2 regions of the Cupriavidus sp. PET2-C1 genome follow, and region 1 is predicted to be linked to the other one. Evidence: riboswitches for the same ligand, from Rfam matches in the RefSeq annotation. Region 1 holds a riboswitch; the other holds the start of a gene.
The links. A riboswitch is a leader RNA that binds a small molecule or an ion and turns the genes downstream of it on or off. The one in region 1 is predicted to bind cobalamin.
Positions count from the first base shown of each region.

Region 1 (6,242 bases):
GGCGTTGTCGGCATTCTGGCGCACCGTCGCGGTGATCTGCTCCATGCTGGCGGCAGTCTGCTGCAGCGAGGCCGCCTGCTGCTCGGTGCGGCTCGACAGGTCGCTATTGCCCGAAGCGATCTCCTGGGCCGCCGAGGTGATGGAATCGGCCGATTGCTGGATGCCCGCCACCGTGCCGGCGAGCTGGTCGCGCATATGGCCAATGGCGTACATCAGGCTGGAGCGGTCGTCCGGGTGGGTTTCGACCCGCGCCGTGAGGTCGCCGCTGGCCATGCGCAAGGCAAGGGCCGCGGCGGTAGCGGGCTCGCCGCCCACCGAGCTCTGGATGCTGCGGATCAGCAGCGTGGCCACCGCGGAAATCACGATGCCCAGCAGCACCAGCAGCCCCAGCGATTGATAGAGCGAGGCGCGGAACTGCGCTTGCACGTCATCCATATACGTGCCGGCGACCAGGTCCCAGCCCCACGGCTTGAAGCGCGCCACGTAGCCGATCTTGGGGCTGGGCTGGTCGCTGCCCGGCTTGGGCCACCAGTAGTCCAGGTGGCCCGCGCCGTCGGCCGACGCGCCGCGGGCCGCGATATCGGCGTACAAGGCGTTGCCCTTGGCGTCCTTGAAGTCACTCATGTTCTTGCCGTTGAGCTTGGCGTTGATGGGATGCATCAACAGCACGGAATCCGCGCCGACGATGGTGATGTAGCCATCCTTGCCATAACGCTGCGCGGCGACGCGGGCCGTGGCCTGGGCCTTGGCATCGGCCTCGGACATCTTGCCCTGGCGCGCCTGCTCGGCATAGTCGCGCACCAGCGAGAGCGACATGTCGACGATATTAGCCAGCTCGCTGCGGCGATCGGCCATTTGCAGCTGGCGGGTCTGGAAGGCATGCATCACGGTCAGCAACAGCAGGCCGAGCCAGGCCAGCACAAGGGGAATCCACAGCTTTTTTCGCAGGGTCAGACGATTCATGGCATTCGCTTCTCGGGGCAATCGCCAGTCATGCAGGAGGCATGCGGCATCTCCGGATATCGGAGCCGGGCTCGCCTTCTTTAGCGAAAGGCGCGGCAGGACGGCACGAAAGGCCGCGAAGCGCAGAAAATGTCGCATGAAGCACCAAAATGGCGACAGGTTGCGCCAGGCTGAAACACCCGCGCACCCGCACGGTGCAAAGAAAACGCCTGCCATCCGCCCCCGAAAGCAGCGCAAATACGGCTACAATGCGCCTCGCATTCCACGCAGTAATTGCAATTGACTTGCAATTACCTAGCAAGTGGACTGCCAAGGGTTCGAAGGTGCCTCCGGCGCGCAGCGCGCGGCGGGGGTTAAACGGGAAACAGGTGCGCCGCCGGCCATGCCGCGGCTAATCCTGTGCTGCCCCCGCAACGGTCAGCAGGTACAAAGGTGTCACGCCGCGCCAACAGGCCGCGGCAGCCACTGCGCATCATCGCGCGGGAAGGCGGCACCCCGGACGCGCCCCAGCGGCAGGCGTCCCCCTGCAAGCCCGGATACCGGCCTTCGACCGATCACCGGGGCTGCGGACGGGCGGCCAGGCGTGAGACGGCTGGCCACGCGCCTGGCCGTCACTGCGCGCTCGTCCGCGGCTGGTTCGTTTATTGCCGCCGGGCGGGGTCGCCCACGGCCAATGATGGAAAGCTCATGTCCGCGCGCCCTCGCATTGCCCGTACCGCCTCATCGGCGGCCGTCACGCCACGAAAACGTCGTCATGCGCCCAAGCCGCGCCAGCTCGCGCACCGTTGCGCGCTCGCGCTATCGCTGGGGGCCTTCGCCGGCCTCGGCGCCGATGCCGCCTGGGCGGCGGACGATGCGCAACCTTCGGAGCGAGCGCAATCGCAGCCGTCGCGCGGCAGCACGATGCTACCGCCAGTGGTAGTCAGCAGCGCCTCGCAGCCGCCCGGGCTCGCGCTGTCCGAGCCCACCAGCACCGGCAGCCGCCTTGGCCTGACCCCGCTGGAAACGCCGGCTAGCGTGGAAGTCCTGTCCGGCGACACCATTCGCGAACGCGGCGATTGGTCGGTGCGCGAGGCCGTGACCCGCGCCACCGGCATCACGTCCAATGGCGCGCCCGGCAACGGCGGCACGGCGCTCGCGGCACGCGGCTTCGCTGGCCAAGGCTCGGTGATGCAGTTGTACGATGGCACGCGCCTCTACGTGGCCTCCGGCACCGTCACCTTCCCCTTCGATACCTGGTCCGTGGACCGCATCGAAGTGCTGCGCGGCGCGGCTTCCGTCATGGTTGGCGAAGGCGCCATCGGCGGCGTGGTCAACGTGATCCCCAAGAAGCCGATGCGCGCGCCGATCGCCAACGAGCTGCAGCTCACCGGCGGCACGCAAAAAACGGCACGCGCGGCGTTCGACAGCGGCGGCGCAGTCAACGAGACGCTCTCCTACCGCTTCAACGCGAGCTACAACCGCTCCGGCGGCTGGGTGGACCGGGGCGACTCGCGCAGCCTGGCGGTGTCGGCCGCGGTGCGGCTGGACGTATCGCCCGAGTTCAACCTGACGCTGTCCTATGACGATGCCGACCAGCACCCGATGCAATACCTGGGCACGCCGCTGGCGGGTGGCGGCCTGGACACCTCGCTGCGCAAGAAGAACTACAACGTTGGCGATGCCGACATCACCTACCGCGACCGCTGGACCCGGCTCGCGGCGCAGTGGCAGCCCAACGAGCGGGTCACGGTGCGCAACCAGTTCTATTACCTCACCAGCCAGCGCCACTGGCGCGACGCCGAGTCCTATACCTTCCTGCCCGCGACGGGCCAGGTGCGCCGCACCGACTACCTGGAGATCCTGCACGACCAGGAACAGGTGGGCGACCGCGCCGACCTGAAGATCGATGGCCAGCTGTTCGGCATGGCCAATACCGCCATGGTGGGGTTCGACGTCAACCGCATCAACTACACCAATAGCAGCAACTCGCCCTATGGCGGCGCATCCACGGTCAATGCCTACCAGTTCGACCCGGGCCAGTTCTTCAGCCCGCCGGGCATTGTCACGTCGCCGCGCTTTCGCACCCACACCACGCAAGCCGCGCTGTTTGGCGAGGACCGCCTCAAGCTGACCCGGCAATGGTCGGTGATTGGCGGCGTGCGGCTGGACCATGCCCAGCTGGAACGCGGCAACCTGCTCACGGGTGACGACTGGACCCGCAGCTTCAACAACGTCACGTGGCGCGCGGGCACGGTCTACGCATTCACGCCAGCCCTGTCGGTGTATGCGCAGTACGCCACCGCCACCGATCCGCTGAACGCACTGATCTCCACCTCGGACGCACAGAAGGATTTCAAGCTGGCCACCGGGCGGCAGATCGAAGCCGGAGTCAAGCAATCGTTCTGGAACCAGCGCGGCGAGTGGACTTTTACCGCCTACCAGATCGTCAAGAAGAACCTGCTGACACGCGACGCCAACAACCCGGCGTTGTCGGTGCAGGTGGGCGAGCAATCCTCGCGCGGGCTGGAGGCCTCGGTCAGCGTGGAACTCATGCGCGGGTTGCGGTTGGATGCCAACGGCACCGTGCTGCGCGCCCGCTTCGACAACTTCGCGGAAAGCGTGAACGGCGCGCTGGTCTCGCGCAATGGCAATGTGCCCACCAGCGTTGCGCAGCAGGCGGCCAACCTGTGGCTGACGTGGGCCTTCGCACCGCAGTGGCAGGCAGGCAGCGGCCTGCGCTACGTGGGCAAGCGCTACACCAACAACGCCAATACCACCACCATGCCGTCGTACACGGTGGTGGATGCCTCGCTGCAATGGCGCGTATCGCGCAAGACGGCGCTGACGCTGCGCGTGTACAACCTGTTCAACCGCGACTACGCCGAATCCTCCGGCAACAGCGGCAGCCAGTGGCTGCTGGGCCGGCCGCGCGCGGCCGAGCTGTCGGCCAACTTCTACTTCTAGGCCGGGCATGGCAAGCACCCCCCTGTCCTGGCGTGAAGCGTGCTGGCGCTTCACGCGCCGCTGGCTCTACCTGGTGCACCGCTGGGCCGGGATCGCGGGCTGCCTGCTGATCGCCATGTGGTTTCTCTCGGGACTGGTCATGATGTACGTGGCCTTTCCCGCGCTGACCGACGCCGAGCGCCACGCGGGGCTCCCGCCGCTGGACCTGCCCGGGGTAAGGATCACGCCGGATGCCGCAATGGCCAGCGCGGGCCTCACCCGCTTTCCGCGCATCCTGCGCCTGGAGATGATGGGCGCGCACCCGGTCTACCGGATGATCGACTGGAACGGCAAGCCTTACACCGTCTCCGCCCGCGACGCGGCCCGCATCGAGCAGGTGGACGGCGTCGCCGCGCAAGCCATCGCCCAGCGTTTCTCCGGTGCGGCGGGCGCGCGCTGGGTGGAAACCGCGGAGCGCGACCAGTGGACCGTGCCCAACGGGCTCAATCCCTGGCGGCCGCTGCATCGCATTGCGCTGGACGATGCGGCCGGCTCCGAGCTGTATGTGTCTGCCAGGACCGGCGAGGTGATGCGCGACACGAGCCGCGCCGAACGATTCTGGAACTGGCTCGGCTCGGTGCCGCACTGGCTGTACTTCACGCCGGTGCGGGCCGACCCGCCGCTATGGCGGCAGGTAGTGCTGTGGACCTCCGGCGCGTGCATTGCCGTGGCCGTCAGCGGCATCTGGATCGGCTGGCTGCGACTGCGCGTGCGGCGCCGGTTTGCGCACGGCAGCGTCCGCGGCACCTCGCCCTATCACGGCTGGATGGCCTGGCACCATATCGCCGGGCTGGCCGCATCGCTGTTCCTGCTGGCGTGGCTGGCCAGCGGCTGGCTTTCGGTCAACCCCAACCAGTGGTTTCCGGGACGGGCGTTTGCGCAGCCGGCGCTGGAACGCTACGCCGGAGCAACCCTGCCGCACTTCCCCGCCGGCGATGGCGCAACGCTGGCGGGCCTGCTGTCCAACACCGCGGGGCCCCCAAGGGAGATCAAGCTGGCCTGGCAGGCCGGCGTGCCGGTCATGCTGGTGGCGACCGCGGCCACGACGCAAGCCTATCGCGCCGACACCGGCGCGCCGCTGGCATTCTCGGCCGCGGCACTGGCCCAGGCAGCCGCGCGGCTGATGCCGGACGCCACCGTCGCCGGCCACGACCTGCAGCACGAGGATGACGCCTACTGGTACAGCCACCACCAGCCGCGCAAGCTGCCGGTGCTGCGCGTGCGCTTTGACGACGATCGCGCGACGTGGGCATACATCGACCCGGACACCGGCAACCTGCTGGGCCGCAGCGACCGCAGCCGCCGCGCCTACCGGTGGCTGTTCCATGCCGCGCACAGCTGGGACTTTGGCTGGCTAGTGCGCCATCGCCCGGCCTGGGACGCAACGGTCTGGTTGCTTTCGGTTGCCGGGCTGGTAGTCTGCGTCAGTGGCGTGGTGATTGGCTGGCGCAGGTTGTTCCGCGGGCGCCGCCGGCGGGCATGAGTCCCGGCCTGGCGTCCATCCACTCAGAATCCCCGATCTTTCACGGACCGCTCATGTTCCGCTTTCTAGCCAGCATCTTCAACGACCAGGACGCCGACGTGCGCCGCAAGGTCATTGCGCTCTACGTCTTCCTGATCGCCGCCAACGTGGGGGCATGGCTGTGGGCACTGGCAGCGTTCCGCGACCACCCCATGCTGCTGGCGTCCGCCGTGCTGGCCTACACGCTCGGCCTGCGCCACGCCGTTGACGCCGACCATATCGCCGCCATCGACAACGTCACGCGCAAGCTGATGCAGGAAGGCAAGCGTCCGGTGACGGTCGGCTTCTTCTTCTCGCTCGGCCACTCCACCGTGGTCACGCTGATGTCGATCGGCATCGCGGTTGCCGCCGCCGCGCTGCAGACACGCTTTGCCGACATGAAAGCCGTGGGCGGCATGATTGGCACGAGCGTCTCCGCGCTGTTCCTGTTCCTGCTGGCCTTCTTCAACCTGCTGATCCTGATCTCCGTGTGGCGCGCCTTCCGCGCGGTCAAGCGCGGCGAAGCGATCAAGGAGCAGGACCTGGACCTGCTGCTGAACAACCGCGGCGTGCTCTCGCGGCTGTTCCGCCCGCTGTTCCGGCTGGCCAGCCGCAGTTGGCACCTGTTCCCGATGGGGCTGCTGTTTGGCCTCGGCTTCGACACCGCGACCGAGGTCGCGCTGTTCGGCCTGTCCGCCGCCGAAGCCGCCAAGGGCGTGCCATTCTGGACCATCATGGTGTTCCCCGCGCTGTTTACCGCCGGCATGTCGCTGGTGGACACCACCGACGGCAT
Region 1 covers NZ_CM137260.1:1,639,294-1,645,535, forward strand. Annotated here, with positions in the region: gene ACX12D_RS27300 (methyl-accepting chemotaxis protein) at 1-963, opposite strand, end outside; cobalamin riboswitch at 1,268-1,525, shown strand; gene ACX12D_RS27305 (TonB-dependent receptor) at 1,651-3,909, shown strand; gene ACX12D_RS27310 (PepSY domain-containing protein) at 3,917-5,431, shown strand; gene ACX12D_RS27315 (HoxN/HupN/NixA family nickel/cobalt transporter) at 5,485-6,242, shown strand, end outside.

Region 2 (6,242 bases), on a different replicon from region 1:
CGGCTCACCAGGCAAGCAGCCGACGAGGTATTGGCAATGCCCATCTCGCCAAAACCAATCACGTTGCTGCCCTGCTGCGCGTGGCGCAGCACGCGCGCCATGCCGGCGGTGAGCGCCGCCTGCACCTGCTCCGCGCTCATGGCGCGCTCAACGGCAAAATTGCGCGTGCCCGCGGCAATGCGGCAGTTGACCAGCCCGGGCGCGGACGGCAACGGCGCGCGCACTCCCGCATCCACCACCTCCAGCGCCAGCCCGTGCAGGCGCGAGAACACATTGATGGCCGCGCCCCCGGCCAGGAAGTTGAGCACCATCTGCGCCGTGACCTCGGCCGGATAGGCGCTCACGCCGGCATCGGCCACGCCGTGGTCGCCGGCGAACACGATCACCGCGGGACGCTTGAGCTCCGGCGCGCCACTGCCGGTAATCAGGCCGATCTGCAAGGCCAGATCCTCGAGCCGGCCGAGCGCGCCGAGCGGCTTGGTCTTGGCATCGATGGCGGCTTGCAAGGTCGGGCGCAGGGAGGCGTCGAGCGGGGCGATGGCGGGTAACTGCATGGTGTTTCTTGGTGTGACTGAGAAAGGATTCGCTGGAACAAGAATAGACGTTTTACATCTCGACGCCACGTTGGGCCTTGATGCCTTGCTGGAAGGCATGCTTGACCGGCGTCATGTCCGTCACGGTATCCGCCGCCTCGATCAGCGCGGGCGGTGCGCCGCGGCCGGTGATGACCACGTGCTGCATCGGCGGGCGGGCACGCAGGTCGGCGATGACGGTGTCGACATCCAGGTAGTGCAGCTTGAGCGCGATATTGAGCTCGTCCAGCAGCACCAGCCCGATCGACGGGTCGCGCAGCAGCGAGCGCGCCACCTCCCACGCGGCCTCGGCCTTGGCCACGTCGCGCGCGCGATCCTGCGTTTCCCAGGTGTAGCCTTCGCCCATCACATGGAAGGCGCACTGCTCCGGAAAGCGCCGCAGGAACAATTCCTCGCCGCTGGGAATCGCGCCCTTGATGAACTGCACCACGCCGGCCTGCATGCCGTGGCCAAGCGCGCGCACCACCATGCCAAAGCCGGAGCTGGATTTGCCCTTGCCATTGCCGGTGGTGATCACGATCACGCCGCGCTCGTCTTGCGCGGCGGCGATCTTGGCATCCACGACATCCTTCTTGCGCAGCATGCGCGCCTTGTGGCGTTCGTCGCGGGCGGCATCTTCCGACGTGGAAGTCTCAATGGCTTTGGGTTCAGTCATGTTGGGTTTCGTCTGGTGCGGGAAAATGCGCCCCGTCGGCAATCAGCGCGGTATGGCGGCCGTCGCTGACGCTGACAATGGGCGTGCGCAGCGCGTGCGAGCAATGCGCGGGGGTCAGGACCTGGGCAGCGGGGCCATGCAGGCACAGGCCGTCTTCGGCCAGCAGCAAGGCATGGGTCGCATAGCGCCGCGCCAGGTTAAGGTCGTGCAGGATTACCATGATGGCGTGGCGGCCGGCGCGTGCCAGCCGGGCCAGGGTTTCCAGCACCATGATCTGGTGGCGCAGGTCGAGGTGGGCGGCGGGTTCGTCCAGCATCAGCAGCGGCGCCTGTTGCGCCAGCGTGGCGGCCAGCGAAACGCGCTGACGCTCGCCGCCGGACAGGGTCAGCACGTCGCGCCCGGCCAGCGCATCGAGATCCATCTCGCGGATCACTGCCGCGACCACCGCGTCATCCTCGCGGCCGGCCCAGCCCCAGCCGGAGAGATGCGGGTGACGGCCCACCGCCACGGCGTCGCGCACCGACATCGAGAAGGTGTCGTGCACCGCCTGAGGCAGGTAGGCGCGGCGCAATGCCAGGGCCGCGGGCGGCGTCTCCAGCGGCGCGCGGCCATCCAGCAGCACCACGCCGCCGTCCGGCTTGCGCAGCCCGGCCAGCACCGACATCAGCGTGGACTTGCCGACGCCGTTCGGGCCCACGATGCACCACAGCTCGCCCGCCTGCATGGACAAGCTCAGGCCATCGAGCAAAGCGCGCGCGCCGGCGCGCAACTGCAAGGACTGCAGCACCAGCGGCGGACACGCGGTAACGGGTTCGTTCCAGGTCGGCATGGGAGTCAGCGCGGCCTGCGCAGCAGTAGAAAGAGGAAGGTCGGCACGCCCAGCAGCGCTGTGATCACGCCCACCGGCAACTGCGCCGGCGCAATCACCGTGCGCGCCACCAGGTCGGCGGCCATCAGCAAGGTGCCGCCGAGCAAGGCCGAGGCAGGCAACATCAGGCGTTGGTCGTTGCCCCAGGCAAGGCGCACCAGGTGCGGCACCACCAGCCCGACAAAGCCGATCGAGCCGGCCGATGTAATGGCCACCGCGATCGCCAGCGAGGCCAACACGAACACCGACATGCGCACCGCGCCGACGCGCACGCCCAGCGCCTGCGCCACAGTCTCGCCCATCAGCATGGCATTGAGCGAGCGCGCCATCGGCATGGCCAGCAGCACGGCCAACGCCAGCGCACCCAGCGCAAGGCCATAGCTGGCGGTGCCGCCCAGGTCGCCGGTCAGCCAGAACAGCATGCCGCGCAAACGGGCCTCGGGCGCCACGCTCAGGATCAGGGTAATCAGCGCGCCCCAGCCAGCGGCCAGGATCACGCCGGTCAGCAGCAGGCGCGAGCCGGCCTCATGATGCCCGCCCTGCACCTGCGGATGCAGCAGGTCGCGGCGCGCCAGCGTGGCCACCAGCACCATCGAGAACAACGCGCCGCCAGCCGCGCCGGCCTGCACCGTCCACAGTGGCCACATCATCAGCATGGCGGTGAGCGCGCCGGTGGCCGCGCCGCCCGATACGCCAAGCACATAGGGCTCGGCCAGCGGATTGCGCAGCAGCACCTGCATCAGCGCGCCGGTCAGCGCCAGCAGGCCGCCGCACGCGAACGCCGCGGCCGCGCGCGGCAGCCGCAGCTCACGCACGATGGCGCCGGCGGTATCGTCGGCGCCGCCGGACAGCGCCTGCCAGACCTGCGCGCCCGACAGCGGCACGCTGCCCACCGCCAGCGACAGCAGGAACACCGCCACGCCGGCGGCGGCAAGCATCAGCCAGACGGCTAGCGCGCGGCGCATGTCAGGCAACCATCCTCAGTGTCAGTGTCATTTCTGACGCCAGCCCAGCGTGACAAAGCCGGCGCGTCCCTGCGTGTTGAAGGGATAGGCGAGCTGATAATTCTTGTCGAACAGGTTTTCCACACGGGCGGCCACGAACCATTGCTTGTCGATGTTATAGCGGGCATTGAGGTTGACGATACCGTATCCGCCCAGCGTGCGCGAGCTCCCAACCGCATCCAAACGCTCGGAGGACAGCAGCCACTCACCGCCAAAACGCCAGTTGCCGAAATTTCGCCCAATGTCGAAGGCGGCATGTCGACGCGCGCGGCGCGGCAGTAGGATATTGCTCTGCTCATCGACCGGATTCTGGAAGGTTACGCTGGCGCCAACATCTGTGTTAAGAATGCTGGCTCGCCACGAGGCCTCCACGCCTTTGACTTCGGCCTGGCTGATATTCTGCGGAATGGAACGCTGATCGTTCACGATCAGGTTGTCATATTGTGTCCGGAACGCCGTAAGACGTAGCAGGCCAAGTTGTTGCGTCTTGTACTGCGCACCGAGCTCTAAGGATTTCACTCGCTCCGGCTGCAGATTGCGGTTGCTAAAACCAGGGAAGTAGAGATTGTTGAATGTCGGCGCACGAAACGCGTTGCTTGCGTTTGCAATCACTTTGAAGGCTTCGGTCACGTTGTAACCGTAGCCGCCAAAGTAGCTCTTCTGGTTGCCGAAATCCGAATAGTGGTCACCACGCACGTTCAGTTGCAGTTGGTGTTTACCGAAGCGGCCATCATAGCCCGCAAATGCGGAAGTTACATTTCGACTCGGCGCGATGTAGGAAGCATCCAGCTCTTGGCGCACGAATTCAGTGCCAAACAAGAGAGTCTGGCCGGAGGCGATCGCGTACTCATTCTGCCAGGTGAATTGGCGATTGCGCGTATTGAATGTGCCGTTGGGACTGCCGTTCAGCGTATTGCTGCTGCGATCCTCGCTTTGCGCAACTTTGAAATGTGTGCTCCAGTTAGGCGTCAGCTTACCGTTGACAAAGCCGGACACGGTATATAGCTCGCTGTCCATCAGGTTCACATCGGTAGGCTTGCCCGCCGTACTGTCGTACGAAAGCGTGCTCTTCGAGTAGTAGGCATTGACGCCTGCGTCCCAGTCACTGGAGAAGCGATGTTTGACTTGACCCGATAAGCTCTTGTTCTCGTAGGGATTGTCATTCGGATTCGGACCGATTCCCTTCTTTGCCTTGGCCGGATTATCGCCGTTCCATTGGGCTGCATTGATCGCCGAAAAGCCATCTGTTTTGAAGGCTGACCCGGTAATGTTGAACGAGGTATCGCCCACCTGCCCGCCGTAGCCCACCGTGCCCTGGCGTGTATTGTTGCTGCCGTATTCGATCTGAGCGTTGGCCGCCGGCGCTTGGCCGGCACCGCTCTTGGTGAATATCTGCACGACACCGCCGATTGCATCCGAGCCATAGAGCGCCGAGACATTGCCGCGCACTACCTCGATATGGTCGATCTGGTCCGACAGAATATTTGACAACTGCGCCGCACCACTGCTTGCAGATGAAACGCGCACACCGTCGATCAAGATCAGGGTCTGCGTTGGACTTGCCCCACGCATGTAGATGCTGGTATTGGCGCCCATGCCCCCGGTAGTAGCAAACTCCACGCCAGCCTGCGTACGCAGCAACGAACGCAGGTCGGGCGCTTGCGAGTTGGCGATATCCTGCTGAGTCACCACCGTGGTGTGCGGCAATGCCTCGGTCAACGGCTGTGAAGTACGAGTGGCAGTGACCACCACCGGGTCGAGCTGCGCATCGGCCGCTGGCTGCGCGGCGGCTTGCCAGGCGGCCTGGGCCATGGCGGCGCCGGGCGCGCACACGGCAAGCAGGGCCAGCAAGGCGACAGGCGTGGCGCGGACTTGCCGGGAGACAGAAACGGAGACAGAAGCGGGGGCGGTGGCGGGGCGCGCCGGCAATGCCGGACGGCTCGACCTGTAAGACGATGAGCGCATGATGCGGGTTTTGGGAGAGAGCTGCCTGGTCCGTTCCCCCGCGGACCGTCTGGCGACGAAGCGCGCCGCTGGCTTGCGCGGCAAAAAGCAGCGGAGGGCGGCGCACTCTCGTTCAGGCCGGTATCCGGGCTGGCGACACCAGTCCGACCGCCTTCCCGAACCTTGCGGTTCAGTGGCTGAGTGGTCGGCCTTGCGATCTTGCGATCACGGTCGCTTACCGTTGCGGGGGCAGCACAGGTTGGCTCGGCCCTGCCCTGGCGGCGGTGGCTGGCTCCCTGTTTCCCGTTGAACTGCAACCCTGTAGTGAATAGGATTACGAGCACCTGGAACGTGCGCGAGTGTAGGCAGTTTCGAGGCAAGCGTCAATGCCACGGCAAAACGGAGCGAAAGCGCCTGGAAACAGGCATAAAGCCGTCGCCACGGATGCCGTTAAACGACGATGCATGCAACTTCGGCACGCAGGCCCGGTCACATACGTCTGCGTTCGCCGTCCGCACGATAGCGCTTGGGCTAAAATCCCAAAACCCGAGACCCTAGATATGACAGGCTCTATGCTCACCGAACTCGAACAACTCGCCGCCAAGATCGGGCGTGTGCTGCACCATGCCGATACCCTGGCGGCGGAGAACCAGCGGCTGCGGGAGGAGATCGAACGCCTGCAGGCCGACGCAAGCCAGCTGCGCGGCGACCGTGAAGCCATGGCCGCCGACCGCGAGCTGCTCAATATCAAGATCGAGGAAGCGCAGCTGCGCATCCAGTCGATCCTGGACAAGCTGCCCACCGCCAGCGACGCCCGCCAGCTCGACCTGCTGGGCGAAGGCGAAGCGGCCGGCCGCGCCGAACAGAAGGCACCCGGAGAAAACGCATGAGCAATAAGCAAGTCGAAGTGAACATTGCCGGCCAGTCCTACCGGTTCGCCATTGCCGCCGACAACGAGGCCGCGCTGCTGGAGGCCGTGGCACTGGTAGACGGCCAGATGACCCGGCTCAAGGGCGGGGTATCCGCCAAGGGCGTGGAACGCGTTGCCGTGATGGCCGCGATCAGCATCGCCTCGGACCTGCTCTCGCTCAAGCGCAAGCAGCAAGAAGATGGCGCGATTCCCGTTGATGCAGTGCGGGCGCGCATTCGCGAGCTGAACGAACGCGCGGACGAAGCCC
Region 2 covers NZ_CM137259.1:3,373,910-3,380,151, forward strand. Annotated here, with positions in the region: gene cobT (nicotinate-nucleotide--dimethylbenzimidazole phosphoribosyltransferase) at 1-554, opposite strand, end outside; gene cobO (cob(I)yrinic acid a,c-diamide adenosyltransferase) at 607-1,248, opposite strand; gene ACX12D_RS15185 (ABC transporter ATP-binding protein) at 1,241-2,077, opposite strand; gene ACX12D_RS15190 (FecCD family ABC transporter permease) at 2,083-3,081, opposite strand; gene ACX12D_RS15195 (TonB-dependent receptor plug domain-containing protein) at 3,109-5,085, opposite strand; cobalamin riboswitch at 5,184-5,428, opposite strand; gene ACX12D_RS15200 (hypothetical protein) at 5,637-5,954, shown strand; gene ACX12D_RS15205 (cell division protein ZapA) at 5,951-6,242, shown strand, end outside.
Region 2: linked by a shared signal. The riboswitch ahead of ACX12D_RS15195 (TonB-dependent receptor plug domain-containing protein) and the one ahead of ACX12D_RS27305 (TonB-dependent receptor) in region 1 are both predicted to bind cobalamin.